DNA from 4 places in the Mesorhizobium sp. Pch-S genome. Region 3 is predicted to be linked to each of the others. Evidence: riboswitches for the same ligand, from Rfam matches in the RefSeq annotation. Region 3 holds a riboswitch; each other region holds the start of a gene.
The links. Region 3 has a riboswitch for cobalamin ahead of C1M53_RS11350 (ABC transporter ATP-binding protein). Riboswitches for the same ligand answer to the same signal wherever they lie in the genome.

Region 1 (7,167 bases), 2.1 Mb from region 3:
GATGACAGCGATGACATTGTTCTTGCCGCCCGCAAGATCGCGCGCCACGGCCATGCCGAGACCGGCCGAGATCGATGTGGAGGAATGGGCGGCACCGAATGGATCGTATTCGCTTTCCGCACGCCTGGTAAAACCGGAAAGCCCGTTCTCCTGGCGCAAGGTGCGGATGCGGTCGCGCCTGCCTGTCAGTATCTTGTGTGGATAGGCCTGGTGACCGACATCCCAAATGATCCTGTCATCCGGCGTGTCGAAGACATAGTGCAGCGCGACGGTGAGTTCGACGACGCCGAGACCTGCCCCGAGATGTCCGCCGGTCTGCGAAACGGCATCGACCAGTTCCGTGCGCAGCTCTTCCGCGAGCTGTGGCAGGTCACTTTCGGAAAGCTTCTTCATATCCGCGGGAATGCGGACCTTGTCGAGAAGCGGCGTTTGGGGTCTGGCGATCAATGGCTGGCCCGTTCGAGCTCACGTTCAAGAATATTCAAAAAATCGAATAGGCCTCCGACCGACGAAAGTAAATGTGCCGCAATGACACGCTCACCTGTCAGGCAGCGGAATGAACTCCTTTTCATCGCCCGGAACGATATCGAACCGGCCAGTCTTCCATTCCTGCTTGGCCTGTTCGATGCGTTCCTTCGATGAGGAAACAAAATTCCACCAGATGTAGCGTGGAGACCCCAGTGAAGCGCCACCGAACAACATGAAATGTGCACCCAATTCCGACGAAACGATGATCTCGTCGCCCGGGCGAAACACCAGAAGCCGGTTTTCTGGGAAACTGTCGCCGGAGATGGAGACAACCCCCTCGAGCACATAGATGGCACGCTCCTCGGCGTCGGCGGCGATACGGTACCTTGCGCCGGGCTCGAGCCGGATATCGGCGTACAGCGTGTCGTGGTAGGTGGTCACCGGTGCGCGGCGCCCCTCCAACTCGCCGATGATGAGGCGACCCGATACGCCCCCGGCGTTGAACTCCGGCAATTCGGCGCCGGCAGTGTTTTCGAAAACGGGCGCCATTTCTTCGTGCCTGTCAGGCAGCGCGATCCATGTCTGCAGCCCGGACATCGACATCGGCGCACCACGCATTTCCTCCGGCGTGCGCTCGGAATGGACAATGCCCCGACCTGCCGTCATCAGGTTCACGTCACCGGGCGAGATGACCATCTCGGTGCCCAGCGAATCGCGATGCCTGATCTTGCCGTCGAACAGATAGGTAACGGTGGAGAGCCCGATATGCGGATGCGGGCGCACGTCCAGCGCCTTGCCGGCGCGGAGGATGGCGGGGCCCATGCGATCGAAGAAGATGAAAGGACCGACCAGCCGGCGCCTGGCTGTCGGCAAGGCGCGGCGCACCTCGAAACCACCGATGTCCTTGGCGTTGGGCACCACCATCAGCTCGATGGCGTCGCAGGAAAAGGCATCGCCGGGTTCGGGGTCGTTTCCGGGAAAGAAGCTCATCGGGCGGGCTCCATCTGTTGATGACTTGCAGACAGAACCTATACCTCCGGCTCCCCAGGGCAAACCGCGGGATGTGGCGACGATGCGTTCACCGATCCGCTGAATTCGGTGGTTACGAATGCCGTTCAGATGGAAAGCAGCGTAATCGCGCCGATGATCAGGGCACTGTAGGTGCCGGCCATTCCCGGCGCGCTCAGTGGTGTCCTGGCCGTCATGATGCCGGCAAAGTGCAAGCAACGGCCGGCGATGAGCAGTCCGCCGATCGTCCACAGCAGGACCGCCGGTGCCTGCCGGTATTCGGCGATCGCCAGCACGATCAGAGCCAGAGGCACATATTCAGTGAAATTGCCCTGCGCCCGAATGCGCCGCATCAGCGTCGGGTCTTCACCGAAGCCAAGACGCACGCCGACCTTCTTGCGGCGCAAGCTGACCGCAATGCTCAGGGCGACCAGCGAAAGAGCCGCCAATGCAGCAACGATGGACGTAACCGGAAGCATTTCCCCCTCCAATGAGCGTTTTCGCAAGCTAACCATTTTTTACTTGCAAAATGCAAGTTAGAAAATCATGCTGCGTCATGACCAAGTTCCGCACCGGCTGTCCCATTGCCTCGGCGCTCGACATCGTCGGCGACAAGTGGTCGCTCGTGATCATCCGCTCGATGGTGGTGGGAGCGACCAGCTATTCCGACTTCCTGGCGATGGCCGAGAAGATCGCCACGAACATACTGGCCGAGCGGTTGAGCCGTCTGGAGGGTGCCGGCCTGATCCGACAGACAAAGGCGCGACAAGGTGCGACCCGTGGCGCCTACGCGCTGACTGCCAAAGGTGCGGCACTCATTCCAGCCCTTCAGGCGCTCGCACGGTGGGGTCAAGAAGAATTGTCCGAGCGCTGGACACCGCCGGAACGGTTCTACGCTGCCCGGCCCGGGGATTTCGACAAGCCGAAGTAGATCACATCGGTGTCGTGATGCGCACTGCGGCAGCCTGTCCGATGGGCGCGATCATGGCATTACTGGGCAGGTACCGGCTTGGGCCCAAACCGCTCGGCCGACTTGGCGCGGGCTTTTGCCGCCACTTCCTCGCGATTGCGCGGTGGCTGTGTGGTCTCAAGGACGACAAGCAGGTCGTGCGCTGCATTGGCAATGCTCCGCACCGCGTGGTCGAAGGCTTCCTTGTTGCGCATGGAAGGCTTGTTGGAGCCGCTGATCTTGCGCACGAACTGCAGCGCCGCCTCGTGAATTTCGGTATCCGTCGCCGGCGGTTCGAAGTTGAAGAGCGGCTTGATGTTACGACACATGGATATCTCCCTTTGATATGCCCGGTGTTGTCCCTGCCCCGTTTGAGCGGAATGCGCTCGGTATTCCGCCCTAACTATTGTTCCCCGTCCAGTGGTTCGGTGCCGACAGGCTTGCCGTCGCGGGCGAGCCTGATCTTCTCCACCTTGTCCTCGGCAGCCTTGAGCAGGCGATCGCAATGCGCCTTGAGCGCCTCGCCCCGTTCATAGATACGGATAGACTGGTCGAGCGGCACGTCGCCGCGTTCGAGATCGTCGACGATCTTCTCCAGCGCATCCAGCGCCTGCTCGAAGCTCATCGCCTTGACGTCCTGGTTCGCTTCCTCAGCCATGGCTCATCCTTTCATCAGGCGGCCGACATGCGCTGCGACCGAAAATGCCAATCCGTGCAGGTCGTAGCCGCCTTCCAGCAAGCTGACCAGCCTGTTTGAACTATGACGGCGGGCGCGATCCATCAACTGCCCGGTCGCCCAGTCGAAATCATCCTCGACAAGGTTGATCTCGGCCAACGGGTCGCGATGGTGCGCATCGAAACCGGCCGAGATGATGACGAGGTCCGGGGCGAAGGAATCGATCGCCGGCAGGACACGCGTGTTGAATGCCTCACGAAAGATATCGCTGCCCGTCGCCGGCGCCAGCGGCGCGTTGACGATGTTGCCGGCACCGGTCTCGTTTCTGGCACCGGTGCCCGGATAAAGCGGCATCTGATGCGTCGAGCAATACAGCACTGACGGGTCGTCCCAGAAGATGTCCTGCGTGCCGTTGCCGTGATGCACGTCCCAGTCGACGATGGCGACACGCTCGACGCCGTGTTTTTCCTGCGCGTAGCGAGCGGCGATCGCGGCCGTGTTGAACAGGCAGAAACCCATGGCGGTGGTTTTCTCGGCATGGTGGCCCGGCGGACGCGCGGCCACGAAGACATTGTCCGCTTTGCCGGTGAAAACGTCGTCCACGGCGGCATTGGCGGCGCCAATGGCGGTCAGCGCCGCCTGCCAGGTTTTCGGACTCGCCACCGTGTCGGAATCGATGACGGCGATGCCGTCTGACGGGATCGCCTTGCGCACGCGCTCGACGAAATCCTTCGGATGACAATAGAGGACAGTCGACTCGTCGCCCATCGGCGCTTCTTGCCGGTCGAGCGCGGCAAAGGCCTCGTCATCCAATATCCGTTCGATGGCGCGCAGCCGGTCCGGCCGCTCCGGATGACCGGTGGGCGTGATGTGTTCCAGGAAAATCGGATGGGTGTAGAGACGGGTCGTCATGGGGGCACCTTATCAGCAATGGAGATGATGGCCACGCGACAGGTGACAGCCTGTTGGGGAAAAGGCGTCATCCGACGTCGAGATCAGGGCTGTCTTTGCTCGCAAACTCAGCTAGTTTCGCCGCACTGTCAGGTGCCTGCCGCGAGGCGGGAGAATCGGGAACACGGTGAAAATCCGTGGCGTGCCCAACGCTGTAAGGGGGACCGCTCGGCAAAAGCCACTGTCCGTGAAAACGGACGGGAAGGCGCCGACAAGCGGGACGAACCCGAGCCAGAAGACCGGCCAGGCAGGAATGGTCATCCGCATGGACGGGCTGATGACGTTGTTTCGATCGCAAGGGAAACGCGATGAACGCCGTCCGCAATCACACATGTCGTTCCTTCGGAGATTTTGGCTTCGGAGATATTGAGCGAGAAGCCATCTATCGCGCCATCTTCACACGCCGCGACGTGCGCAGCCATTTCCGGCCCGATCCGATCGACGACGCGGTGCTTTCCCGCCTGCTCATGGCCGCGCACCACGCGCCGTCCGTAGGCTTCATGCAACCCTGGAACTTCATTGTCATCCGCGACCAGAAACGGCGCGCGGCGGTGCGCGATCTTTTCCTGACAGCCCGATCCCAAGAACTGCCGCATATTGCGGAGGATCGGCAGGCGCTCTACCGCAAGCTCAAGCTCGAAGGCATCTGCGAAAGCCCACTCAATCTCTGCATCACCTGCGATCGCTCGCGCAGCGAGAACTCGCCGCTCGGGCGCTGGCACAATTCGCAAATGGATCTCTTCAGCACGGTATGCGCGGTACAGAATTTCTGGCTGGCAGCACGGGCCGAAGGGATCGGCGTCGGCTGGGTGAGCATCCTGAACGCCGATGCGCTCAAAGACCTGCTCGACATCCCCGATCATGTCGTGCCGGTCGCCTATCTTTGTGTCGGGCACGTCTCCGAATTCGCCAGCCAACCTGACCTCGAACGCAATGGCTGGGGCTCGCGCCTGCCGCTCTCCGACCTCGTCATGAGCGAGACCTATGCCGGCGTCGGCGAGGATGCGCTGAAAGCCGCGGCCAACGCGATCGCAAACAGAGGGTGAGAAGTCAGACGGCAGTCTTGCCGTCCACCAGCAAACCTTCCATGAGCGCGCGAAACGCGTTGACCGCCTTTGTCGAGATGGCGGCAGGATCATCGGAGTTTGCAATCCACTGCGCAGCATAGAGCGAGGCGCCGCTGATCAGCCGTGCCATCGCTTCGGGATCGATGTCGCGGCGGATAACCCCCTCTTCCTTCAGCGCTGCAAGGTTCCTGGTTATCGACAGGATACAGGCATTGGCGTTTGGCCATTGCGCCGGATCACCAAGGACAGCGGGCCCATCACATAGCACGATGCGCTGGACTTCCGGATCCAGCGCCATTTCGACATAGCCGATGTTCTCGTCCATGAAGCCCTGCCAACGCGTCTCGGCCTTGGCAGAGACAGCATTGAGACGCGCCGCCATTTCGCAATCGATCTGGGCGATCACGGCTTCGAACAACCCCTTCTTGTCACCGAAATGATGATACAGCGCGCCGCGCGTCAGCCCCGCGTCCGCGGTGAAATCATCCATCGACGCATTCGCATAGCCAACTGTCGCAAAGGCCCGTCGCGCGGAAGAAATCAGCTTCGCACGCGTCTCGGCGATCATCTCGCTGCGGGGTTTATGGGCTGTCCTCATTGGTTCTTTCCCTTGCCGCTTCTGCTTTTTACATACGCCGCGTATATTTTTCACATACTCGGCGTATATTAATTGACATACGTGGCGTATGCAATTATCTCATTCGCATACGCCACGTATGTAAGTGGCGCACCCTCAAATTTCCAGGAGTGCTCCCATGCGCAATCCTTATGGTGAAATCTTCAGAGTCCCCGGAGCCAAGGGCTTCGCAGCCGCCGCCTTCTTTGCACGGTTGCCTATCGCCATGGCTCCCATCGGTATTGTCGCGATGCTGTCCCAGGCGCGCGGCGAGTACTGGCTGGCCGGCGCCGTATCGGCCACCTTCGCCTTGACCAACGCGTTTGCCGCCCCGCAGATCTCGCGATGGATCGACCGGCTCGGCCAGACCGCCGTGGCCGCCCCGACCACGATCATCTCGGTCATCGCCTTCCTCACACTGCTCGCGGCCACCCATTATGACTGGCCAAGCTGGACCCTGTTCGTCTCGGCGTTCCTGGCCGCGGCGATGCCCAGCGTGCCGGCCATGGTGCGTGCGCGCTGGACGGAAAAATTCCGCGATCGTCCTGAGCTCAACACGGCCTTTGCCTTCGAGTCGGTCGCCGATGAACTGGTCTATATTGCCGGCGCCTCGCTTTCGGTGGGCCTCAGCGTGGCGCTGTTCCCGGAAGCCGGCATGCTGGCGAGCACGCTTCTGCTGGCTTTCGGCATGGCTGCCTTCATCCTGCAACGGTCGAGCGAGCCCAAGGTCCGGCAGCCGGAGCATGGCAGCAGCGGTTCTGCTATCATGCTGCGTCCCGTTCAGATCATCACGCTGGCCCTCATTTTCGTCGGCGCGATCTTCGCCACGGCCGAGGTCAGCTCGGTGGCCATCACCAAGGAGCTCGGCCAGCCCACCGCCGCCAGCCTGGTCATCGGCGTCTATGCCGCGGGTTCCTTCGTCGTCGGCCTTGTCGTCGGTGCGCTGAACCTCCAGGCTCCGAAACAGCGCCTGCTCGCTCTTTCGATTGCCGTCGTCGCCTTGACCACCTTGCCATTGCTCGTCGCCAACACGGTTCCCTTGCTGGCGCTCGCAGTCTTCGTCAGCGGCGTGGCGATCTCGCCGACCTTCATCATGGCCTTTGGCCTGATCGAACGGCGCGTGCCTGAAGCCATGCTGACCGAGGGCATCACCTGGGTGATGACCGGCATCGGCATCGGCATGGCACTGGGGGCGTTCGTGGCCGGCTGGGTGGTCGACAACTACGGAGCACAGAACGGTTTCTGGGTTTCCGTGGCGGCCGGAACGATCTCCTTCGTGATCGTCCTTCTCGGTCAGAAGACACTCGCCGGCGAGGCGGACAGCGAATTATCGCAGGTTGCCCCGCAAGCAGCGAAATGATGTTCGCGTTTCCCGAAACACGATCCCCACAGGACCAACGAGCCGCCTTCCCAGGCGGCTCGACTGTCTTTG
Region 2 (7,167 bases), 2.5 Mb from region 3:
CAGCGTCGCCTTGATACGGACGTCCTCCGCTTCGTCGGCAAATGTGCGCCTCGCCTGCAGATGGAAGGGGGAGCGGGCGTGGTCGATCTGGAGGACTTCCAGCGCGTTGCGTTCGGCATCCTCGCTGATGTGGCTGCGCACGATCAGCGCCGCCATGTCGGCCGCGCTGCTGCCGCCGGCGCACGAGCCACGGTTCTCGTCGAGATGGAAGATCCTGTCCGAGCGGACGACATGGTCGGGAAACCGGTCCTGGAAGTCGCGCGCATGGAGCCAGCTGACACAGCACTCGTGGTTCTTCATGAGACCGGCATCAGCCAGGATGAACGTGCCGGTGCACAGGCCAATGAGCGGTACGTTTGCTGCTGCAGCGCGACGCAGATAACGCGTCGTCTCGGCATCGACGGGCTCCTCCACATTGAGCAGTCCGCCGACCACCACGATATGGCTGAAATGGGCCGGGTCCACGAAACCGGACGTCGGAACGACCTGCACGCCGCAGCTCGATTTCACGGGGTTCTTCGAACTTGCCAGCACATGCCAGTCCGCGCTGACGCGACCCGACCGGTCGAGTTCGTCGCTTGCCAGCCGCAGCGTGTCGATGAACAGCGCGAAGGCCGACAGGGTGAAGGAGCGGCCGAGGATAAAACCCACGCGCAGCTTTGCTGGGGAATTCATGGATCTATCTCCTGGCTCGAACACAATCCGGCAGCCTCCCGTTCCCATCGGAAAGCGGCGCAGGCCACCGGTTCTCCCAAAGCCTGCGCCAAGGCTGCGACATTTTTAGGTCGTACCGATCAGGCAGCTTTCGAAATATCGCCATGCGGGTCAAGCACGTACTTGACCGCCGCGCCCTGGTCGAAGCTCTCGTAGCCTCGCGCGGCGTCCTCGAGCGAGATCACCCTGGCGTTGACGATATCGGCGATCGGCAGGCGGTCATGCAGGATGGCCTGCATCAATTGCCGATTGTATTTGAGCACCGGCGTCTGCCCGGTGTGGAAGGATTGCGCCTTGGCCCAGCCGAGTCCAAGACGCAGCGAGAGGCTGCCGTGCTTGGCAGCCGCGTCGACGGCACCTGGGTCTTCCGTCACATAGAGCCCGGGAATGCCGATCGAGCCGGCAGCACGGGTGATCTCCATCATTTGGTTCAGCACGATCGCCGGCTGCTCGCCGCCGCTATGGCCGCGGGCCTCGAAACCGACCGCGTCGATCGCGCAATCGACTTCGTTGGAGCCGGTGATTTCAGCGATCATGTCGCCCAGCCTGTCGCTTTTGGAAAGATCGACGGCTTCGAAACCCACCCTGGCGGCATGGGCAAGCCGCTCCTTGTTGAAGTCGCCGACCATGACCACGGCAGCACCCAGGATTCGCGCCGAAGCGGCCGCGGCGAGGCCAACCGGTCCGGCTCCGGCAACATAGACGATTGAGCCGACACCGGCGCCGGCGCGGACAGCGCCATGGAAGCCGGTCGGCAGGATATCGGACAGCATGGTCAGATCGCGGATCTTTTCCATCGCACGGTCGCGATCGGGGAACTTCAGCAGGTTGAAGTCGGCATAGGGCACCATGACGTAGCGGGCCTGACCACCGATCCAGCCGCCCATGTCGACATAGCCATACGCGCCGCCGGCGCGGGACGGATTCACGGTCAGGCACACGCCCGTGTCCTGTCCCTTGCAGCAGCGGCAACGTCCGCAGGCTACGTTGAAGGGCACGGAGACGATATCGCCGACCTCGAGCATTTCGACGTCGCTGCCTTTTTCGATCACCTCGCCGGTGATCTCGTGGCCGAGTACCAGGCCTGCCTCGGCCGTGGTGCGACCGCGAACCATGTGCTGATCGGACCCGCAGATGTTGGTCGAAACCACCTTGAGGATCACCGCATGCTCGATGCGCCGGCCATCCGGGGCTGCGAATTTGGGATCCTCGATGTCCTGGACTTCGACCCTGCCTGGGCCGAGATAGACCACGCCTCTGTTCCTGCTCATCCTATCCTCCCTGTTCGATTTCCAGCCGAGTCATTCGCTACGGACGGGCGATCTCCTCCAGATACCAGTTGATGTAGCGAAGCTCGTTGTTCTCCATCGGCGCGATCGGGCCGGGCACGAAATAGTGCGAGCGCACGCCGCGCGCGGTGTGCTCGATGATCTTCTTGTCCTCCTCGGTGGTGACCTTCCAGAGCCAGGTCAGCTTTTCCAGGTCGTAGTCACGGCCTTCCTCGGCGTCGCCACGCACGAGCCAGATCAGCTCCATCTCGCATGTATCGGCGGTCTTCGGAATGAAGCGGTAGATCATGCCATGATCGGGGTAGCAGACGAGGAAGGTGCTGCCGCCGAGATGGATCGAGGTGACGCCGCCGTCATACTCGCTGAACCGGCCCATCAGCGGCGCAATCGGCTTGCCGTCCTGGCTGCCGGTGGAGACGCCGTCATAGAGTGCATAGCGGAACGTGTGGATCGCCTCCTGACCCGCTGCCGAGTTCTGCCAGCGATCGCCGCTGACCACGTCGATACCCAGCGCGCAGGTCCGCGCCTCCATTGCCTGGTTGAGCTTCTCGATCATCTCGAGCGGCTGCTCCAGGGCATGGGTCTGGGAATATTCGGGATGAGCCGGTCCGCAATGATAACACTCGACGTAGTTTTCGACAGCCAGCTTCCAGTTGGCCTGCAGCGGATAGAGTTCGCGATGCGCCACCTTCGCTTCGCCCCAGCCATACTGGCCGCAACTGGTGCGCAGTGATTGCTCGATCGGATCGAAGTCGAGCGGCGTCTCGGCGAAGGAGATGAAGACGAGCCCGGACGCGACCCGAACGTGCAATTTCTTCAGCCCGTGTTCGTTGCGGTCGAAGTCCTTCGGCATCAGCCGCGCGGCGCGCAGCGAGCCGTCATTGCTGTAGGTCCAGGCGTGGTACGGGCAGACGAAGAAGCGTGCGTTGCCCTTCGGCTTGGTGCAGACCTCGGCGCCGCGATGCCGGCACACATTGAGCATCGCGTGGATCGCGCCATCGGCGGCACGTGTCAGGATGATCTGCTCGTCGCCCAGCCGGAACAGCTCGAAGTCGCCTGCATTGGGAATGACGCTCGCATGCGCCAGGCAATGCCAGTGCCGGCGAAACAGGCGTTCCATGTCGCGCTCGAAGATCGCGGGATCCATGTAGAACGGCCGGACCAGGCCATGACCCGGCCGGTGCGCTGCGATCAGGTCGCCGATCCTGTCATCGGCGGCGGATGTCTGTTGAAGATGCAAGATGCTCATCGCTGGCTGCTCATCATTGGCTTGGGAGGGCTGGCGTAGGGTTGGGTCTGATCTTCAAAGATTGGGAACGGGTCTGGGCCAGTCGTCCGAGCAGGCGACAGCCGCCAGAAGACTGCGAAGCACCGCAACGCCCGGGTGGAGTGACCCACGACGATCGATCAGCTCGATCTGTCGTTGCGCGGCAATCTCGAGACAGATGCCTGGCGGCACGGACATCAGCCAGTCGGCAAAGACTTCTTCCGGCGGCGGCAGCGGCGAGATCGCTGCCATCGTCTTGGCGTCGACCTTATGCGGTCGCGTCGCGACCATTTTTTCGTCGTCGCGGGTGGTCATGCCTCGATCTCCAGTGGAGTGAGCGGTTTCGAGCAGCAGGCGAGGATGTAGCCGTCAGCGATCTCCTCATCGAGGATGCCGCCGTTGTGGTTCATCTCCACGTTGCCCGAGACCTTCCGGACACGACAGGTGCCGCACAGGCCGAACTCGCAGGCCGCCGAGATGCGAACGCCGCTGGCACGCGCGGCCTGAAGCACTGTCTGACCGGGGACACAGTGCCCATCGACATCGGAACTGGCGAAGCGGACCGGGAGTGCCGCCTCGGCAGGTTGTGCAGGGTTCGCCTCCGCCGCTCCCGGTGATGGCACCTCCACTGGCGGAGCGCCGAAACTCTCCTGATGATAGTGGGCCATGTCGAAGCCGGTGGCTTCCAGCATGGTGCGCACGGCGCGCATGAACGGATCCGGTCCGCAGCAGAACACCTCGCGTTCGTGGAAGTCGGGTGACAAAAGCGGCAACCTGACGGCATCGATCCGTCCCATATGGCCGAACCAGCTTTCGCGGCTCGACCGCTCCTCGATCATGAAACCGAGCGACAGGCCGGGCATGTTGGCGCCGAGCAGCTCCAGTTCCTTGCGGAAGATGATCTCTTCCGGCCGCCGGGCGCAGTTGACGAAGGCGATGTCCGTCCATGGTGCGCAGTCGTTCAGCCAGCGCAGCATCGACATCATCGGCGTGATGCCGGAGCCCGCCGAAATGAAAAGATACTTCGCTGCGGCATGGTTGTGGTGCGAGAAATCGCCCGCCGGGCCGCGCGCCTTGATGCGCGACCCGCGCTTGAGATTGTCGAACATCCAACGCGTGCCGATGCTGCCGGCCTGCGCCTTGACGGTTATGGAGATCGAGAGCGGTCGCGACGGGGACGAGGCCAGCGTATAGGTGCGCATCAGCGGACCGTCGGCTGTCGGCAACTCCAGCGTGATGAACTGGCCCGGCTTGTAGCGGAACCAGGTCTGCGCATCCGAGCGGAAGGTGAAGGTCTTCACGTCAGGCGCTTCGTCGGTGATGCCGGCCACTTCCAGCACCTGCAGGCGATCGTCCCATGGCACCATCTCGTCGAGATGGCGATAGAGGTGGATGCTCGTAACGGCGTTCATTGGAGCGGCCTCAAGCGACGCTGCGCAGCGCTGGTCTTTCGCCCTCGGTGAGCCGGGGCTCCATGAAGCGCGCATACCATTCGACGAACTGGATCACGCCGCCTTCATGCAATTCGGAATACGGGCCCGGCTGGTAGGCCGGCGAGTTGATACCGAACGCGTTCTCCTCGACGATGCGGCGATCCTCGTCATTGGTCAGCGTCCAGACGTGGATCAGGTTCTGCAGGTCGTAGTCGACGCCTTCCACGGCATCCTTGTGCACCAGCCATTTGGTGGTCACCGCCGTCTCGGTGGCGCTGATCGGGAGAACGCGGAACGTCACCGCGTGATCGCCCAGTATGTGGTTCCAGGTCGTCGGATAGTGGTAGAGCATCAGGGTGCCGATGCGGTCGGTGGCGACACCGTCGGACAGGTTGCGCTGCACGGCGCGCTGGCCGGTCATGGTGTAGCTCACCGCATGTGGAAGCAGTGGCGCCCGTGTCGTGCGGTACTGACCGGCCGTATCGATGACGAAGCGCGAAGGCAGCCCGTCGGCTTCGCAGCGTGCCCAGTGTTCCAGCAACTCGGGGTCATCCTCGACACCGTTGACGCCGGTCACGGTCGGCGCTTCAGGGAAGGTCTTGCAGAGCTCCGGATGGTTACCCGCGCAATGGTAGCATTCGCGGTTGTTTTCCCAGACCAGCTTCCAGTTGCCCTTTTCGACGATCGTGCTTTCGAAGGCGATCTTGGCGTCGGCCAGGCGATGCGGCAGGAAGTAGGGCTCCATCATCTGGCGGAAGGGAGCGAAGTCCGCCGGCTGGTCGGCCAGGCAGACGAAGATGTAGCCGCCGGCGCTTTCGCAGGCGACCGGCTTCAGCCCGTAGTCGTTGCGGTCGAAGCCTTCGGCCATCTGCCGGGCGAACAGAAGCTTGCCGTCGAGGTCGTAGGTCCACTGATGGTAGGGGCAGACCAGACGGGCAGAGGTGCCTTTGTCGACGGTGCAGACGCGGCTGCCGCGATGGCGGCAGGAATTGTGGAAGGCGCGGATCTTGTTCTCGCGGTCACGCACCAGAACGATCGGGTAGGCGCCGATCTGGACGGTGAAGAAACTGCCCGGCTTGGCGATCTCGCAATCATGTCCGACGAACAGCCAGTCGCGGTACCAGATCAGCTCCATGTCGAGCTTGAAGAAATCCGGATCGGTGTAGAAGGGCTGTTCCAGCGAGAAGCCATCGCGCCTCGCGCGGATGAGCTTCAGCATTTCATGACGTGCGTCCATGTCCTGTCCTCGTCAAAGGACTGAACTGGTGGTGATGGAGGGTAGATGGCCATGTTGGACGGTCTTTGACCGGCGCACGGCTTTCTGCCTCTTGACCGCCCACCGCGATCAGTCGAGTTCCAAAAAGTCCAGGGCTGGTTTCCGGGCTCCGAAGCTGTCCTTGTGGACCGTCTCGACACCTTCCCAGGCTTTCGCCCAGTGGTCTGTCGTCGAGACAGAAGCTTCGCTACCGTTGCGGGGGCAGCGCCGGCGTCAAACCGGCTTCCCAATTATCCCTCCGGCGGGGTTCGCCGGAGAGCACCTTGAACGTGCCGATCTGATCACGGACGCCGCGCCGGTGCGATGACGAAAGCGACATCGGCGCAGTGCAAAGACGACAGGCCGGAATTACTCGGCGGCCTCGGCAAGAGGCGAGGGCACATAGTTGAGGATCGGCCCAAGCCAGCGCTCGACATCCGCGACACTCATGTCCTTGCGCCTGGCATAGTCCTCGACCTGGTCACGTTCGACCTTGGCGACGCCGAAATAATAGCTCTCGGGATGCGCGAGGTAGAGGCCGGAAACCGACGAGCCGGGCCACATCGCCATGCTCTCGGTCAGGCGCACCCCAATCCGCTCCTCCGCCTGCAGCAGATCGAACAACGTCACCTTCTCGGTATGGTCCGGTTGGGCCGGATAGCCGGGGGCCGGGCGGATGCCCTGGTAGGGCTCGCCGATCAGGTCGTCCGGCGCGAGGTTCTCGTCGGGTGCATAACCCCAATATTCCTTGCGCACCTTCTCGTGCAGGCGCTCGGCAAAGGCCTCGGCGAAACGGTCCGCCAGTGCCTTGACCAGGATCGAATTGTAATCGTCGTTGGCGCGCTCAAAGCGTTCGGCGATGGCCACTTCCTCGATGCCCGCCGTCACCACGAAACCACCGATATAGTCCGGCTTGCCGCTGTCCAGCGGTGCCACGAAATCCGAGAGCGCGACATTCGGTTTGCCGTCGCGCTTGCTCAGCTGCTGGCGCAGCGTGAAGAAGGTGGCGAGCTCGCTGTCCCGGGCCTCGTCGGCAAACAGCTGGATATCATCGCCTGTCGTGTTGGCGGGCCAGAAGCCGAGAATGGCTTTCGGCGCGAACCACTTCTCGTCGATGATCTTCTTCAGCATCGCCTGCGCGTCGTCGAACAATTGCCGCGCCGCCGGCCCCTGCTTTTCGTCCTCGAGGATCCTGGGATAGCGCCCCTT
Region 3 (7,167 bases):
TACCTCGTCGCGGTGCTGGCCGGCCTCGCCTATATTGCAGAGAGCTTCACGCTCGCACTGATCGTCATCAAATGGGCGGGTGTCGCCTATCTGGTCTGGCTGGCCTACCAGTACTGGACCGCCGATTTCGACATCAGGACCGAAGGCACACAAACTGACGCCGGCAACCAGTGGCGCGCGCTGGCCTCCGGCGTGCTGGTGACCTTCGGCAACCCGAAATCGATCCTGTTCTATATCGCCATCCTGCCGACCATCATCGACCTGAACGCGATCACGCTCGTGGACGTCTCCGTGCTGGTGGCGCTGACCGCAGCGATCCTGACGCTGGCGCAGCTGCCCTTCGTTCTGGCCGGCGCCAAGGCGCGCCATGCGCTCAAGTCGCCGCGTGCCATGCGCCTGATGAACCGCGGCGCGGCCGTACTGATGGGCGGCGCAGCGGCAACCATTGCCACGCGGCAATAGGGTTTCTCGAAGGCGAAAGCGCGTTCACCCGGCGCTGCGCGCCACCATGGCCAGGATGGTCTGATGAAGTTCGTCGCGGGCCTCGTCCGCGGTGATCTCTCCCGAAGCGGCAGCCGCGGACAGACCGGAAGCCGCTCCCAGCATGCCGCACAGGCGCGCCGTGGTAACACCGCTCGCAAACGGCGCCAGAGCTGCCCGGCACTTGTCGAGGAAGGCAGCCTCATGCTCGTGCTTCATGGTCGCCAGTTCCGGCGTGCCGACAAGGGCGGCCACCACGCCGGGGATCTCGCGACCCTGCTCCAGCACGCAATCGACATAAGACGAAGCGATCACCGAGGCCCGGCCGTCGAGTGTCGGTTCGCTTGCCGCCAGCGCCGCATCGATGACCAGGTTCTGGCGCTCATCGAATTCCTGGTAGAGCGCAGCCAGCAGAGCCGAACGTGTAGCGAAATGATCGTAGACGACAGGTTTGGTCACCGCCGCCCGCTCAGACAGCCGACCGAGCGTCAATGCCTCGGTGCCTTCCTCACGCGCAATGCGCCAGGCGACATCGAGGAGCTGTCGATGTCGTTCTTCGCGCAACAGGCGCTGACGGCGCGGGCGCGCATTGTTCGCATGGTCGCTTGACATCGCTATATACCAAAAGTAACTTACTAAAAGTATATAAGCTGATCCACTTCTCCGCAACACCCTCCAGGGAGCCCCGTCATGCACGCGCTCATCGTCGTCGCGCATCCCGATGCCAAGTCGCTCACCCACAAGATCGCAGCCAGCGTCGCCGAAGGAGTTGCCGCATCCGGCAACAGTTTCGAGATCGCCGACCTGGCCGCCGAAGGCTTCGATCCCCGCTTCAACGCAAGTGACATCGCCACCTTTCAAGGCAAGGCGCCTGCTGCCGATGACATTGCGGCAGAGCAGGCGCGTATCGACCGTTCCGATACGCTGGTGCTGGTCTATCCGGTCTACTGGTGGTCGATGCCTGGATTGCTCAAGGGCTGGATCGACCGTGTGTTCATGAACGGCTGGGCCTATGACGAGCCCCCGGGCGGCAAGCTGACCAAGAAGCTGCAGCGGCTGAACGTGCATCTCGTCGCGATCGGCGGGGCCAGCCAGCGCACCTATGCCAGACACGGCTATTTCGGTGCGATGAAGACGCAGATCGACCACGGCATTTTTGATTATTGCGGCGCCAAGGTGGTGACGTCCGAACTGCTGCTTTTCCCGGAAATGCAGGATCATACGCAGCTTCCCGCCGAGGCTCATGCGATAGGCAACCGGCTGTTCCTGAAACAGCAGCGCGCCGCGGCATAAAACTCCCTGCCGCACGAGACCTCTGAAGGAAGCTCTCGTGCGGCAAGGACCGTCGACCTTGCAAACGGACCTGTTTTTCTCCCTGACCGCATGCAGCTTGCCTTTCGATTTTGTTATGTTACAACGTAACAATCTCGTTGGTGACCTCTTCCCGAATTTGGTCGCTCCTCCCAAGGCGGACCACTCCAGGTTCACCTCACTACAGCCTCTGGAAAGCAGTCATGCCCACGCACAATCGAAGGCGTCTTCCCGTAACCGTCCTTTCCGGATTCCTGGGCGCCGGCAAGACCACACTTCTCAACCACATCCTTCACAATCGCGACGGACGCCGGGTTGCCGTCATCGTCAACGACATGAGCGAGGTCAACATCGACGCCGCGCTGGTACGCGACGGGGGTGCCAATCTGTCCCGGACCGATGAGCAACTGGTCGAGATGACCAATGGCTGCATCTGCTGCACGTTGCGTGACGACCTCCTTGCGGAAGTGCGCCGGCTCGCCGAACAGGACAGGTTCGACTACCTGCTGATCGAGTCGACAGGCATTTCGGAACCTCTGCCGGTTGCCTCGACCTTCGAGTTTCGCGACGAAGCAGGCAACAGCCTTGCCGACGTCTCCCGTCTCGACACCATGGTGACGGTCGTCGATGCCGCGAACCTGCTGCGAGATTATTCGTCGTCGGATTTCCTGCGCGACCGCGGCGAGGCACTCGGCGCTTCGGATGAACGCGTGCTCGTCGATCTCCTGGTCGAACAGATCGAGTTTGCCGATGTCATCGTGCTCAACAAGGTTTCCGATACGCCCGCAAAGGATCTCGACCTGGCCCGCAAGATCATCCGTTCGCTCAACCCGCAGGCCGAGCTCGTCGAGACGGATTTCAGCCGCGTGCCGCTCGACAAGGTGCTCGACACAGGCCGTTTCGATTTCGAGCAGGCCGAACAGCATCCGCTCTGGTTCAAGGAACTGAACGGCTTCAAGGACCACGTCCCCGAGACAGAGGAATACGGCATCCGTTCCTTCGTCTACCGCGAGCGCCGCCCGTTCGACCCCTTCAAGCTGCAGGCATTCGTCGGGCGGCCATGGCCAGGTGTGGTGCGCGCCAAGGGTTTCTTCTGGCTGGCGACACGCCCCGACCATGTTGGGGAATTGAGCCAGGCCGGCGCTCTGGTACGGACCGGCAAACGCGGGCTCTGGTGGGCAGCGGTCCCCCGAAAGCGATGGCCCGACAACCCGGCATGGCGGGAAGCCATGCAACCCTATTTCGATCCGATGTGGGGCGACCGCCGCCAGGAACTGGTCTTCATCGGCTGCGACCCGATGGACGAAAGCCGAATTCGTGCCGAACTCGACGCCTGCCTGGTCGATGAGCCCGTCTTCGCGCCGCAGCTGTGGCGCGATCTTCCGGACCCGTTTCCGAGCTGGAGCGGGCAGGCCGCATGATCGTCAAATCGCTGATTTCCCTGTTCAAGGGCCGCCACCAGGACTGCGACTGCCACCCGCGGCGCGCCCGCTACATTCCGCCAGAGGAGCGGCGCGCCACCGCAGGTCCCGGACACGAATCGCCATTGCCAGGCGGCAGCGGTCACAATAGGGTCCCCGGCGATGGTGCCTCGAATCGAAAGGTCCGGGGTGAAAAGGGAATACGGTGAAGCCCGCGAGGGCCCAGACCGTGGCTGCCCCCGCAACTGTAAGCGGTAGCAAAGTCCGAGAACGCCACTGGCCAAGGTGCCGGGAAGGCAGGACAGCGCAACGATCCGCGAGCCAGGAGACCTGCCATCGCAGTGAGTTGACCGGACGGGGTGTGCCGGGAGGACGCTACAAGGACGGCACAGCCCGTCATTCTGGCCATCCTTCCGCACCTGATCGATGAGGGATCAGTTGGAAGGGTTTGCCGTTTTTCAGCGTGATGGGGCGACGCGTCCTTTCGACGGCGCAACGCAACGCGCCGCAGAAGCTGCTTTCACGAGCGCTGTTGTCCTGCAGGCGCGCGACCTTTGCTATCGGCCGGAAAAAGGCATCACCCTGGTCGACAGTGTCGGTCTCGACGTGCGCGCCGGCGAAAGGCTCGCCATCATCGGTCCAAACGGCGCCGGCAAGACGACGCTGATGCGCATGCTGTGCGGCATGCTCAAACCTGTCGGCGGCATGGTCAGTCTCGACGGCGAACCGCTCGACCGCCTGCCGATGGCGGAACGGGCCCGCCGCATCGCCGTGGTCGGCCAATCCGATCAGCCGGATGCCCAGCTAGCTGTCCACGACTATGTCGGGCTCGGCCGTATCCCCCATGCCGGACTTCGTCGTCGCAGCGACGACCGCAATGTCGTGATCGACGCGCTGGAGCGAACCGGCCTGCTTGCCCTGCGCGACCGCCGCATGGGCTCGCTTTCCGGTGGCGAGCGCCAACGCGCGCAGCTGGCGCGGGCGATCGCGCAGCAGCCGCACGTGCTGTTCCTTGACGAGCCGACAAACCATCTCGACCCGCGCGCCCGCGGCGAATTGCTGGAGTTCGTCGCCAGGTTGGGCATCGCAGTCGTCACGGTGCTGCACGATCTGCCGCTGGTTGCACCCTTCGCCACCCACGTTGCCGTAATGAGCAGGGCGCGCCTCGTCGCGCTCGGCACGCCGCGCGAAACGCTCACGGCAGAGCTGGTGCGCGAGGTCTTTGGCATCGACGTGCTCAGACTGCCTCATCCGGACGAACAGGATCGCGAACTGACGGTCTTCGACGTGCCGATACGCCTTTCCCGCTGAACCGATCCATCCGGAGCCGCCATGAAACGCCTCGCTTTCTGCCTTGCCGCCACGCTTCTTTCGTCTGCTGCCTTTGCCTTCCCGGTCACCGTCGACAGCTGCGGCATTCCGGTGACTTTCGACGCCGCCCCGAAACGCGCGGTGATCAACGATCTCAACATGTCGGAAATGGCCTTTGCGCTCGGCCTGCAACCGGAGATCGTCGGCCTGACCGGCATCACCGGCTGGTACAAGGTCGACGACGCCTTCAAGAAGGCGCAAGGCTCGATCCCGGAACTCGCACCCAAATATCCGACGCTGGAGAACCTGCTGGCGGTCGAGCCCGACTTCTTCTTTGCCGGCTGGTACTACGGCATGAAGCCCGGCGGCGACGTGACGCCCGACACGCTGGCGCCACACGGGATCAAGACGCTGGTGCTCAGCGAAAGCTGCGTCCACCTCGACAAGAACCGGCCGGCGGCTTCGATGGATCTGCTGTACGGCGACGTTGAGAAGCTCGGCAAGATCTTCGGCAAGGAGAGCGAGGCCCACGCACTGGTTGCCGGATGGAAGGAAAGGCTCGCCGCCATCACCGCCAAGGTCGGCAGCCGCAGCGGCACACGTGTGTTCCTCTACGATTCCGGCGAGGACAAACCTTTCACTGCCGGCAAATTCGCGATCCCCACGGCAATGATCGAGGCGGCCGGCGGCAGGAACATCATGGACGACCTGCCCACCAACTGGGGCAACACGGACTGGGAAACCGTCGCTACCCGCAACCCCGAATTCCTGGTGCTGCTCGACTACCAGGATGACGCCGGCTACCGGAAGCTGCTGAACTTCCTGAAGACGCATCCGGCGATGAAAGAAACCGACGCCGTCAAGAACGAGCGTTTCGTTGCCCTGCGCTATGCGGAGCTGACGCCCGGCCCGGCCAACATCGAGGCCATCGACAAGATCGCCAAGGCGATGCACCCGGAGGCCTTCTGAGCGTGCCCAGCCGATCCTACGGCTTGGCCATCGGCACGGGTCTGGCGCTTGTCATCCTGCTGGCGCTCCTCTCCATCGCCTATGGCTCGACCGTCATTCCGCTCGGTGACGTCATCGCAGCACTCGCCCATGCCGTTGGCCTGGACGCTGGCGGCGTGACTGCACCGGTGGAGAAGATCATCGTCGACCTCAGGCTCCCGCGCGCCATCCTCGCCATCTGTGTCGGCGCCGGCCTTGCCGTGGTCGGCGCGCTTCTGCAGACGGTGACGCGCAACGACCTCGCCGATCCGTTCCTGTTCGGCCTGTCCTCGGGTGCCGCTGCCGGTGCAGTTTCGGTGATCACGGTGTTCGGCGACCGCCTGGGTGTGTGGACGCTTCCGATCGCCGCTTTCGTCGGCGGCATCCTCACCGCCTTCGTCGTGCTGCTGCTTGTCAACCGCATACGCGGCCAGGGCCCGGAGCGATTGATCCTTGCCGGTCTTGCCGTCTCCTTCCTGTTCACGGCGCTGACCAACTATCTGGTCTTCGCCGGTGACCAGCGCGCCGCCCATTCAGTGCTGTTCTGGACGATGGGCGGGCTGGGCCTCGCCCGCTGGGGCAATATCGGCCTGGCGGTCGCCGGGGCAGCCGTCATTCTCGTTTTCGCGCTGCGCTATCATCGCTGGCTTGACGCTTTCCTGGCCGGCGAGAACACCGCGGAAAGCCTCGGCGTTCCGGTGGTGCGCTTCCGGACGCTGACCTTTCTCGCCGCGGCGCTGTCGACGGCGATCCTGGTTTCCGTTGCCGGTGTCATCGGCTTCGTGGGATTGATGATCCCGCATGTCGCGCGCCGCTTCGCCGGCCCGTTGCATCTGCGACTGGCCATTGCCTGCGCCGTCTTCGGCGCGGTGCTCCTGCTTGCCAGCGACCTGCTGGCACGCACGCTCCTGCCGCCGCAGGAATTGCCGATCGGCATCATCACCAGCTCGATTGGCGCGCTGTTCGTGGTCGCCACCCTGCTGCGCAAGCGGTTCTGAACCGGAAGCCATTCCACCGCCTTGGAATAGCGCCACACTTGTTACTCACACTGTTCGGCCTCCGAAGGCACACTGCCCGACACCAGCACCGGGTGATGAGCGACGACGCTTCCGACCTCGGGCACGGCATCGCCCTGACAAGGAGGTTCAGAACAATGACCACATCCGCCGAAAACAAACGCGACGAAATCCTGGCTGCCCTGCACAGGCCGCCGGTGGTCACACCGGAAGCGTGGGAGCAGGCGCGTCAGCAGCTGCTCGTGAAGGAGAAGGCCCACACGCGCGCCCGCGATGCACTGGCCGCGGAGCGCCGCCGCATGCCGTGGGTGGAAGTGACCAAGGACTATGTCTTCGAGACCCCGAACGGCAAGGCAAGCCTGCATGACCTGTTCGCGGGCCGCCGGCAGCTCATCCTTTACCGCGCCTTCTTCGAGCCCGGCGTGTATGGCTGGCCTGACCATGCCTGCCGGGGCTGCTCGATGGTGGCCGACCAGGTCGCCCATGTCTCGCATCTCAATGCCCGCGACACCACGCTGGTCTTTGCCTCGCGCGCACCGCAGGCGGACATCCTGCGTGTGAAGGCCCGGATGGGCTGGGACCGCATTCCCTGGGTCACCATCGTCGACAGTTTCGACGTCGATTTCGGCGTGGACGAATGG
Region 4 (7,167 bases), 2.6 Mb from region 3:
GGCCTACGACCTCGATACGCCGGAGTGGTCACACTGGATCGATGCCGTCCCTGGTGACACGCTGACGCCTGGAGACGGCAAGGATTGGGTGTGGCAGCTGGACAAGGTTCGCACACTGCTTTGCCAACCGCGCGAAGAGACCCTCTTCATCAGCGGTTGTGCCGAGAATATGGACGAGCTTTTCCCGCTGATCGATACCGTCATCCTGCTCTCCGTGCCGGTCGAGACAGCCATGCAAAGGGTGTCGGCACGAACCCCTGACGGTTATGGTCACATCGAAGAGGAACAGCGCAAGATTGCCGAACTGATCGCCACGGTCGAGCCGCTGCTTCGGGAGTCTTCCGACCACGAAATCGATTCCAGAGGACCGGTCGAAAGCACCGCCGACCGTATCCTGGAGCTGGCCTAGCACCACCCGCTCCTTTCCGTGGAATTGGTCACCGGCTCGATCCGGATCACGACAGCGATAAATCTTGCGGATCGACGACCGCGAGCTCTTCGAAATATCGCCGCAGCGTACTGGGTTCGCGTCCAAGAATGGCACGCAGGGTCAGGCTGTTTCCGGCAGAGCCGAATTCCGTGTAGGACTCAAATACGCGTGCGAGTTGCGCCAGCGCATCGCCTTCGAAAGGCGGTTTGGCGACGGCCGCCCACGCCTCGAAGCTGAGTTCCACCGGCTCGATCACCCGCCCAAGCAAGGCACTCATCAAGGCGGCAATCTCGATGCGATTGTGCATCCCATCGGCGGCAAGCTCGAAAGAGCCATAGGCAAGCTGATCCTCAGTCAATGCCTTGGCCGCAACTTCGGCGACGTCGCGGTAATCGACGCGCGCCAGCCGCGCGGTGTTCGAAAAAGGTTCCGCGAAGACACCGTTGCGGACCACGGCCTGCCAGGCCGGGGCGATGTTCTGGAACAACGTTGCCGGGTAGAGGATGGTGTAGTCCAACCTGGAGCGCAGCAACGCCTCCTCCACCGGCAGTTTGCTGGCATGATTGGCCAGCCCGTTGGCTGGGTGGATGACGGACGAAAACACGAACTTGCCAACTCCCGCGCGCTTCGCCGCATCAACCATGGCAATACCAAGTGCTGGTTCGTCCGCCACGAAGGGCGGGCCGACATGGTAGACCCCGTCTATTCCCTTGAGCGCGCCGTCGAGGCTTCCGGCATCGCGCAGGTCGCCATGCACGATTTCCGATGCGCCGTTGCCCCGTGCCGCTCGTGCAGCCGCTGCGTTGCGCACCAGCGCCCGCACAATGAAACCACGCCGGGCAAGCTCGGCGGCGACATAGCCACCGCTACGGCCGGAAGCGCCCACCACGAGCACGGTTTTCCCGTTCAGATCAGACATCGGTTTACCTCAGGTTTTGGAACCATATGCCTGTGAAGATCGGTCTCTCGTTTGCCGGTTGGTAGGCCGGTCATCTGTGATACGGTCTCCCGAAAATCGGAGAGCCAGCATGGATCGGTTTGATGACGTCGAAGCGTTCCTCGCGATCGTCGAACGGGGCAACCTGTCAGCCGCCGCCCGCCATCTCGGCCGTTCGCTGCAGGCGGTCAGTCGTTCGCTGGCCACTCTTGAAAGGAGTGTCGGCGTGGAGCTAGTTCGCCGCACCACGCACAAGGCGCAGCCCACGGAAGCCGGGCATGACTTCTACCGCCGGGTGAAACCGGCGTTTCTGGAAATTGTCGAAGCCAGGATCGAAGCCGGGAACCGCAGCGCCGAACCTTCCGGGTTGCTCAAGGTCGGAGCACCGGAACTGTTCGGACATCGCTATCTTGTCCCGATCCTCGCGCGTTTCATGGAAATGCACCCCAGGCTGGAGATCGAACTCAATCTTTCGAACCGCTTCGTCGACCTTGCCGAGGAAGGGCTGGACCTCGCCATCCGTATCGGCGAACTGCCGGATTCGGACTTGAAGGCGCGCCGGCTCGGCATCATGCGCCGGGTCGTTTTCGGCGCGCCGTCCTATTTCGAAAAACGCGGGCGCCCCTCCCATCCGCGAGACCTGGCCGAACATCACTGTGTTTTCCGCAACACGGATCGCGATGCCGGTGCCTGGCAATTCCAGGAAGGCGGCAGGCCATTGACCGTGAAGGTCGGTGGGCGGCTGCATCTCGACAACGCGGCTGCGAGCCACGCAGCAATCGCCATTGGCCTCGGCATAGGCCGCGTGCCGCTCTGGCAGATCCAGGATCTTGTCGACAGCGGCACAGTCGAGGTGATTCTGGAGGAGTTCGAACAGCCGGCGGTTCCGGTCCACATCGTCTGGCCGGCCGCCCGCCTGCCGCTTGCCAAGACGCGTCTTTTCATCGACTTCCTGGCAGCCAATCTGCACATTCAAAGGCGAGAACGGGATTGTATAGTGGCTTGACGTCGGCTCGGTGGCCCAAGCCACCATCACGCTTGCGACGCGATCCGCCGTTGCGGCGCGTTGACAGCGCCACCCGCCCAAGCCTAAATCCGGCAAAGACGGTCTCCTCCCTTCACGGGGAGGAGCGAAGAGGGAATGCGGTGCGGGGCAAAAGCCTCAAGTCCGCGGCTGTCCCCGCAACTGTGAGCGGCGAGCCAAGGCCGAGAGCCACTGGGGTTTTCCCGGGAAGGCGGCACCGAGGCACCGACCCGCGAGCCAGGAGACCTGCCGTCTGACCAGAATCCCAACGCCTGGCGGGTGTCCCGGGCAAGGAGCCTGATTTGGATCACGACGATAATTTCTCGGCCGGGACGACGACAGCGGATGTGGAAACCGCGCCCGTTACCGTCATCGTCTGCTCGTCCTGTCGGGATGAGAACGGCTCTGATGCCCATCCCCGTGCCGGCGCTCTGCTGGCCGAAGCCACCCGCGCCGCAGCTCGTGACCGCCACTCCATTGAAGTGCGAACAGTCGAGTGCCTCGGGAACTGCAAGCGCCGGCTTTCGGCGGCACTGCTGCGCAACGACTGCTGGAGCTATGTCTTTGGTGACCTGACAGTCGGATCGGGTTCCGACCTCGTCGCCGGAGCAGAACTTTTCGCGACATCGCAGGACGGCCTCATTCCATGGCGAGGCCGCCCTGACTCCCTGAAGCGCGGCCTCGTCGCGCGCATCCCTCCCCTCGCTGTTTTGAAGGACCAGATATGACCGCTTCCGTTTCCCGCGTCCCCTGCACCGTCGTCACCGGCTTCCTCGGCGCCGGCAAGACAACGCTGATCCGCAACATCCTCGAAAACGCCAAAGGCAAGCGGCTGGCCCTCATCGTCAACGAATTCGGTGACGTCGGCGTCGACGGCGAGATCCTCAAGGGCTGCGGTGTCGACACCTGCCCTGAGGAAAACATCGTCGAACTCGCCAATGGCTGCATCTGCTGCACGGTCGCCGACGACTTCGTACCGGCGCTCGACCAGATCCTGGCACGCACGCCGAAGGTTGACCACATCCTGATCGAGACCTCCGGCCTCGCACTGCCGAAGCCACTGGTGCAGGCCTTCCAGTGGCCGACGGTCAAGAACCGCGTCACCGTGGATGGTGTCGTCGCCGTGGTCGACGGCCCGGCACTTGCCGAAGGACGCGTAGCCTCGGACATGGACGCGCTCGCCGCCCAGCGTGCCGCAGACGACTCACTCGACCACGACGATCCGGTCGAGGAAGTGTTCGAGGATCAGGTCGCCTGCGCCGACCTGATCATTCTCTCCAAGAACGATCTGCTGGACGAGGCCGGTGCGGCTCGGGCCAATGCCGTGCTGAACGAACATATCGCACGCGCGGTCAAGGTGGTGCCGACCGCACAGGGCAAGGTCGATCCGTCAGTACTGCTCGGCCTCGGCCTCGCCGTCGAGGATGACATTGAAAACCGCAAGAGCCATCATGATGGCATGGGTGACCACGAGCATGACGATTTCGACACCTTCGTGGTCGAAATCCCCGCTGTTGCCAATCCGGAGGATCTCGCTCGCCGTGTCGCGGAGGCCGCGGACAGGGAAAACGTGCTGCGCGTAAAGGGTTTCGTCGAGGTCGACGCCAAGCCGATGCGTCTGCTGCTGCAGGCTGTGGGGCCACGCGTGAACCACTATTACGATCGCGCCTGGACGGCTGAGGACGACCGCCGCTCGCGGCTGGTCGTGATCGGGCTGAAGGGTCTCGACCGCCCGGCCATCGAGAAGATCCTGGTAGGATAAACCTTGCACATCCTGACCACCACCTCCGCCTCGCTCGACGATATCGCCGAGCCGGTCGATCTGCGCCAGCAGCCGGCGGAGATGGTGGCGCTGTCTTTCACCGACAGCGATCTGGCCGGATTGGCGTCCGCCTGGCAGGCGGATGCCGAAACCCTGCCCTCGATGCGGCTGGCGGCGCTGCGCGACCTTCGCCACCCGATGTCCGTCGATCTGTGGATCGACAGCGTCGCACGGCACGCCAAGGTGATCCTGGTACGAATCCTGGGCGGCTACGACTGGTGGCGCTACGGCTGCGACCAGCTTGCCGCGACAGCCCGCGCCAGGGGCATCAAGCTGGCGCTGCTGCCCGGCGAATCCCATGACGAAGATCCGCGCCTCACGGAAGCCTCCACTCTGCCTGCCGAAGAGCTTGGCGCCTTGCTTGCCTATTTTCGCCAGGGTGGACCGGCCAACATGTCTGCGCTGGTCAATCAGCTGGCTCGGCTTTGCGGCCACGACCGGGTTGTCGCCCAACCGGTCGAACTGCCCAAGGCGGGGTTTTATCAGCCGGGCGTCGGTGTCGTCGACGCGCCTCCTCCGACGTTCACCAGCAAACCCGCCGTCCCCGTCCTCTTTTATCGTTCAATGCTGCTCGCGGCCGATGCTGCCCCCATCGATGCCTTGGCCGCAGCGCTTGAAGTGCGCGACGTCATGGCCGTGCCCATCTTCGTGCCCAGTCTGAAAGACCAGGCGGCTCTGGGGTTCGTCGAAAAGGCGTTCAGCACTCTGAACCCTGCCGCCATCGTCACCGCCACCGCCTTTGCTTCCGGTGCTGAACCTGGGGCCGAAACCCTGTTCGACCGTGCCGGCGTGCCGGTGTTCCAGGTCATTGTCGCCACGACGCGCCGCGACGCCTGGGAGACCAACCAGCGCGGCCTGGCACCGGCCGATCTTGCCATGCATGTCGTACTGCCGGAACTGGATGGCCGCATCCTGGCCGGCGCGATCTCCTTCAAGGCCGAACTGGGAGCAGATACCGAGCTCGCCTTCCGTGCTTTCGCCAACAGGCCGGAGCCCGACCGCGTCGAGCGTGTCGCCGATCGCATCGCCGCGCATATCCGGCTTCAGCGAGCGGCCCCGGCCGAACGGCGTCTTGCCATCCTTGTTCCCGACTATCCGAGCGCTCCGGGTCGTACCGGCTATGCCGTCGGGCTTGACGTGCCCTCCTCCGTGCTCGCCATGCTGCATGACCTTAACGATGCCGGCTATTTCGTTGAGAAGATTCCTGAATCCCCACGCCGGCTGCTCGACCTTCTGGAAGAGGCCGGCCAGCGCCTGGCGGCCAACGACTACGCCGCGCTTTCCAGTGACCTGCCGGCAGATGCGCGCCAGACCGTATCCGACGCCTGGGGCGAAGCCGGCGGATCCCATTTCCCGTTTCGCGCCGCGACGTTCGGCAATGTCACCGTGGCTCTGGCACCGGATCGCGGCCGTTCCGCCGACCGCCGCGCCGACTATCACGATCCAACGCTGCCGCCGCGCCACGAGTTGGTCGCCTTTGGACTCTGGCTTCAGAAATCACTTGGGGTCCATGCGATCATCCATGTCGGCGCGCACGGCACGCTGGAGTGGCTGCCCGGCAAGACCGTTGCCCTCGGTCCGAACTGCTTCCCGGAAATCGTCACCGGCGCGCTGCCGGTGATCTATCCGTTCATTGTCTCCAATCCCGGCGAAGCCGCGCAAGCCAAGCGCCGCATCGCCGCGGTTACACTCGGTCATCTGCCACCGCCTCTGACCGACGCCGGCCTGGATGATCACCAGCAGGAGCTGGAACGACTGGTCGATGAATACGCCCAGGCGGATGGGCTCGACCGCCGCCGGCGCGACCGGTTGGCCAGGCTGATCGTCGAAACTGCCGCGAAAACCGGCCTAGCATCGGAGGCCGGTGTGGCCAAAACCGACGCCCCCGATGAAGCGCTGCGCCGCATCGACGCCTGGCTCTGCGATCTCAAGGATTTTGCGGTCAAGGACGGGCTGCACGTCTATGGCCGCTCCGTGGACGGCGAAGCCGACCCTTTGCGCCTGCAAAGCGCGACCAACGAAAAGGCGGCACTGCTCGCGGCCCTCGATGGCCGCCATGTCGCCGCAGGCCCGGCGGGCGCACCTGCCCGCGGCCGCACCGACGTCCTGCCCACCGGCAGGAACCTGTTCACTGCCGACCCGCGCACCATGCCGACGCCGACCGCTTTCGATCTCGGCAAGGCAGCTGCCGACGAGATCGTGGTTAGCTACATGCAGGGCCATGGCGACTGGCCGCGTGCTCTGGTCATAGACCTGTGGGGATCCGCGTCCCTGCGCACGGGTGGCGAGGAGATCGCGCAGGGCCTGGCGTTGATGGGATGCCGGCCGCAATGGGATGCCGCCACCGGTCGCGTCACCGGGATCGAAGTGTTGCCGCCGGCCACGCTCGGACGGCCACGTGTCGACGTCACTTGGCGCATCTCCGGCCTGTTTCGCGACATGTTCCCAACCCAGATTGCCCTGATCGATGCGGCAGCACGCGCTGTCGCCCAGCGAGACGAGGACGACAGCGAGAACCCGCTCGCGGCGGCAACGCGTGCAGCAGGCCGGGTCGAACCGCGCATCTTCGGCTCCTCGCCAGGCACCTATGGCGCCGGCCTGGAGGCGATGCTTGCCAGCGGCGAATGGCGTCGCCGCGAGGAGCTTGGCCGAGCCTATCTTGAAGCCGCCTCGCACGCTTATGGCGGAGCCGACGGCGAAGGCTCGGCAGTGCCCGGCGCCTTTGCCGGACGCATCGCCGAAGCCGATCTGCTTGTCCACACCGGCGACGATCCGGGGCGAGACATCCTCGAAGGTTCGGCCGATGTCGCTTTCATCGGCGGCTTCTCCGCGGCGGTCGCTGCGCTTGGCACAAGCGCCGACGTCATCGTGCTTGACACGACGGATCCTGCAAGGCCGAAACCACGCTCGGTATCGGAAGCCGTCACGCGCGTGGTGCGGGCCCGCGCCGTCAA

Region 1: another riboswitch for cobalamin. It lies ahead of bluB (5,6-dimethylbenzimidazole synthase); the one in region 3 lies ahead of C1M53_RS11350 (ABC transporter ATP-binding protein).
Region 2: another riboswitch for cobalamin. It lies ahead of C1M53_RS23255 (aromatic ring-hydroxylating dioxygenase subunit alpha); the one in region 3 lies ahead of C1M53_RS11350 (ABC transporter ATP-binding protein).
Region 4: another riboswitch for cobalamin. It lies ahead of C1M53_RS23790 (DUF1636 family protein); the one in region 3 lies ahead of C1M53_RS11350 (ABC transporter ATP-binding protein).

The regions. Positions count from the first base shown of each region.
Region 1 covers NZ_CP029562.1:332,381-339,547, forward strand. The annotation lists gene dxs (1-deoxy-D-xylulose-5-phosphate synthase) at 1-447, opposite strand, end outside; gene C1M53_RS01515 (pirin family protein) at 538-1,458, opposite strand; gene C1M53_RS01520 (MAPEG family protein) at 1,584-1,955, opposite strand; gene C1M53_RS01525 (helix-turn-helix domain-containing protein) at 2,033-2,407, shown strand; gene C1M53_RS01530 (DUF2277 domain-containing protein) at 2,467-2,754, opposite strand; gene C1M53_RS01535 (exodeoxyribonuclease VII small subunit) at 2,829-3,083, opposite strand; gene C1M53_RS01540 (histone deacetylase family protein) at 3,087-4,013, opposite strand; cobalamin riboswitch at 4,127-4,315, shown strand; gene bluB (5,6-dimethylbenzimidazole synthase) at 4,361-5,098, shown strand; gene C1M53_RS01550 (TetR/AcrR family transcriptional regulator) at 5,103-5,717, opposite strand; gene C1M53_RS01555 (MFS transporter) at 5,875-7,095, shown strand.
Region 2 covers NZ_CP029562.1:4,962,157-4,969,323, forward strand. The annotation lists gene C1M53_RS23230 (GlxA family transcriptional regulator) at 1-675, opposite strand, end outside; gene fdhA (formaldehyde dehydrogenase, glutathione-independent) at 795-1,985, opposite strand; gene C1M53_RS23240 (aromatic ring-hydroxylating dioxygenase subunit alpha) at 2,023-3,252, opposite strand; gene C1M53_RS23245 (hypothetical protein) at 3,307-3,585, opposite strand; gene C1M53_RS23250 (hybrid-cluster NAD(P)-dependent oxidoreductase) at 3,582-4,682, opposite strand; gene C1M53_RS23255 (aromatic ring-hydroxylating dioxygenase subunit alpha) at 4,693-5,940, opposite strand; cobalamin riboswitch at 6,055-6,260, opposite strand; gene metH (methionine synthase) at 6,328-7,167, opposite strand, start outside.
Region 3 covers NZ_CP029562.1:2,474,494-2,481,660, forward strand. The annotation lists gene C1M53_RS11330 (LysE family translocator) at 1-462, shown strand, start outside; gene C1M53_RS11335 (helix-turn-helix domain-containing protein) at 487-1,092, opposite strand; gene C1M53_RS11340 (NAD(P)H-dependent oxidoreductase) at 1,171-1,773, shown strand; gene zigA (zinc metallochaperone GTPase ZigA) at 1,995-3,212, shown strand; cobalamin riboswitch at 3,359-3,565, shown strand; gene C1M53_RS11350 (ABC transporter ATP-binding protein) at 3,639-4,523, shown strand; gene C1M53_RS11355 (ABC transporter substrate-binding protein) at 4,545-5,492, shown strand; gene C1M53_RS11360 (iron ABC transporter permease) at 5,495-6,508, shown strand; gene C1M53_RS11365 (DUF899 domain-containing protein) at 6,664-7,167, shown strand, end outside.
Region 4 covers NZ_CP029562.1:5,092,139-5,099,305, reverse strand. The annotation lists gene C1M53_RS23805 (shikimate kinase) at 1-409, shown strand, start outside; gene C1M53_RS23800 (NmrA family NAD(P)-binding protein) at 456-1,349, opposite strand; gene C1M53_RS23795 (LysR family transcriptional regulator) at 1,459-2,373, shown strand; cobalamin riboswitch at 2,456-2,660, shown strand; gene C1M53_RS23790 (DUF1636 family protein) at 2,694-3,119, shown strand; gene cobW (cobalamin biosynthesis protein CobW) at 3,116-4,153, shown strand; gene cobN (cobaltochelatase subunit CobN) at 4,157-7,167, shown strand, end outside.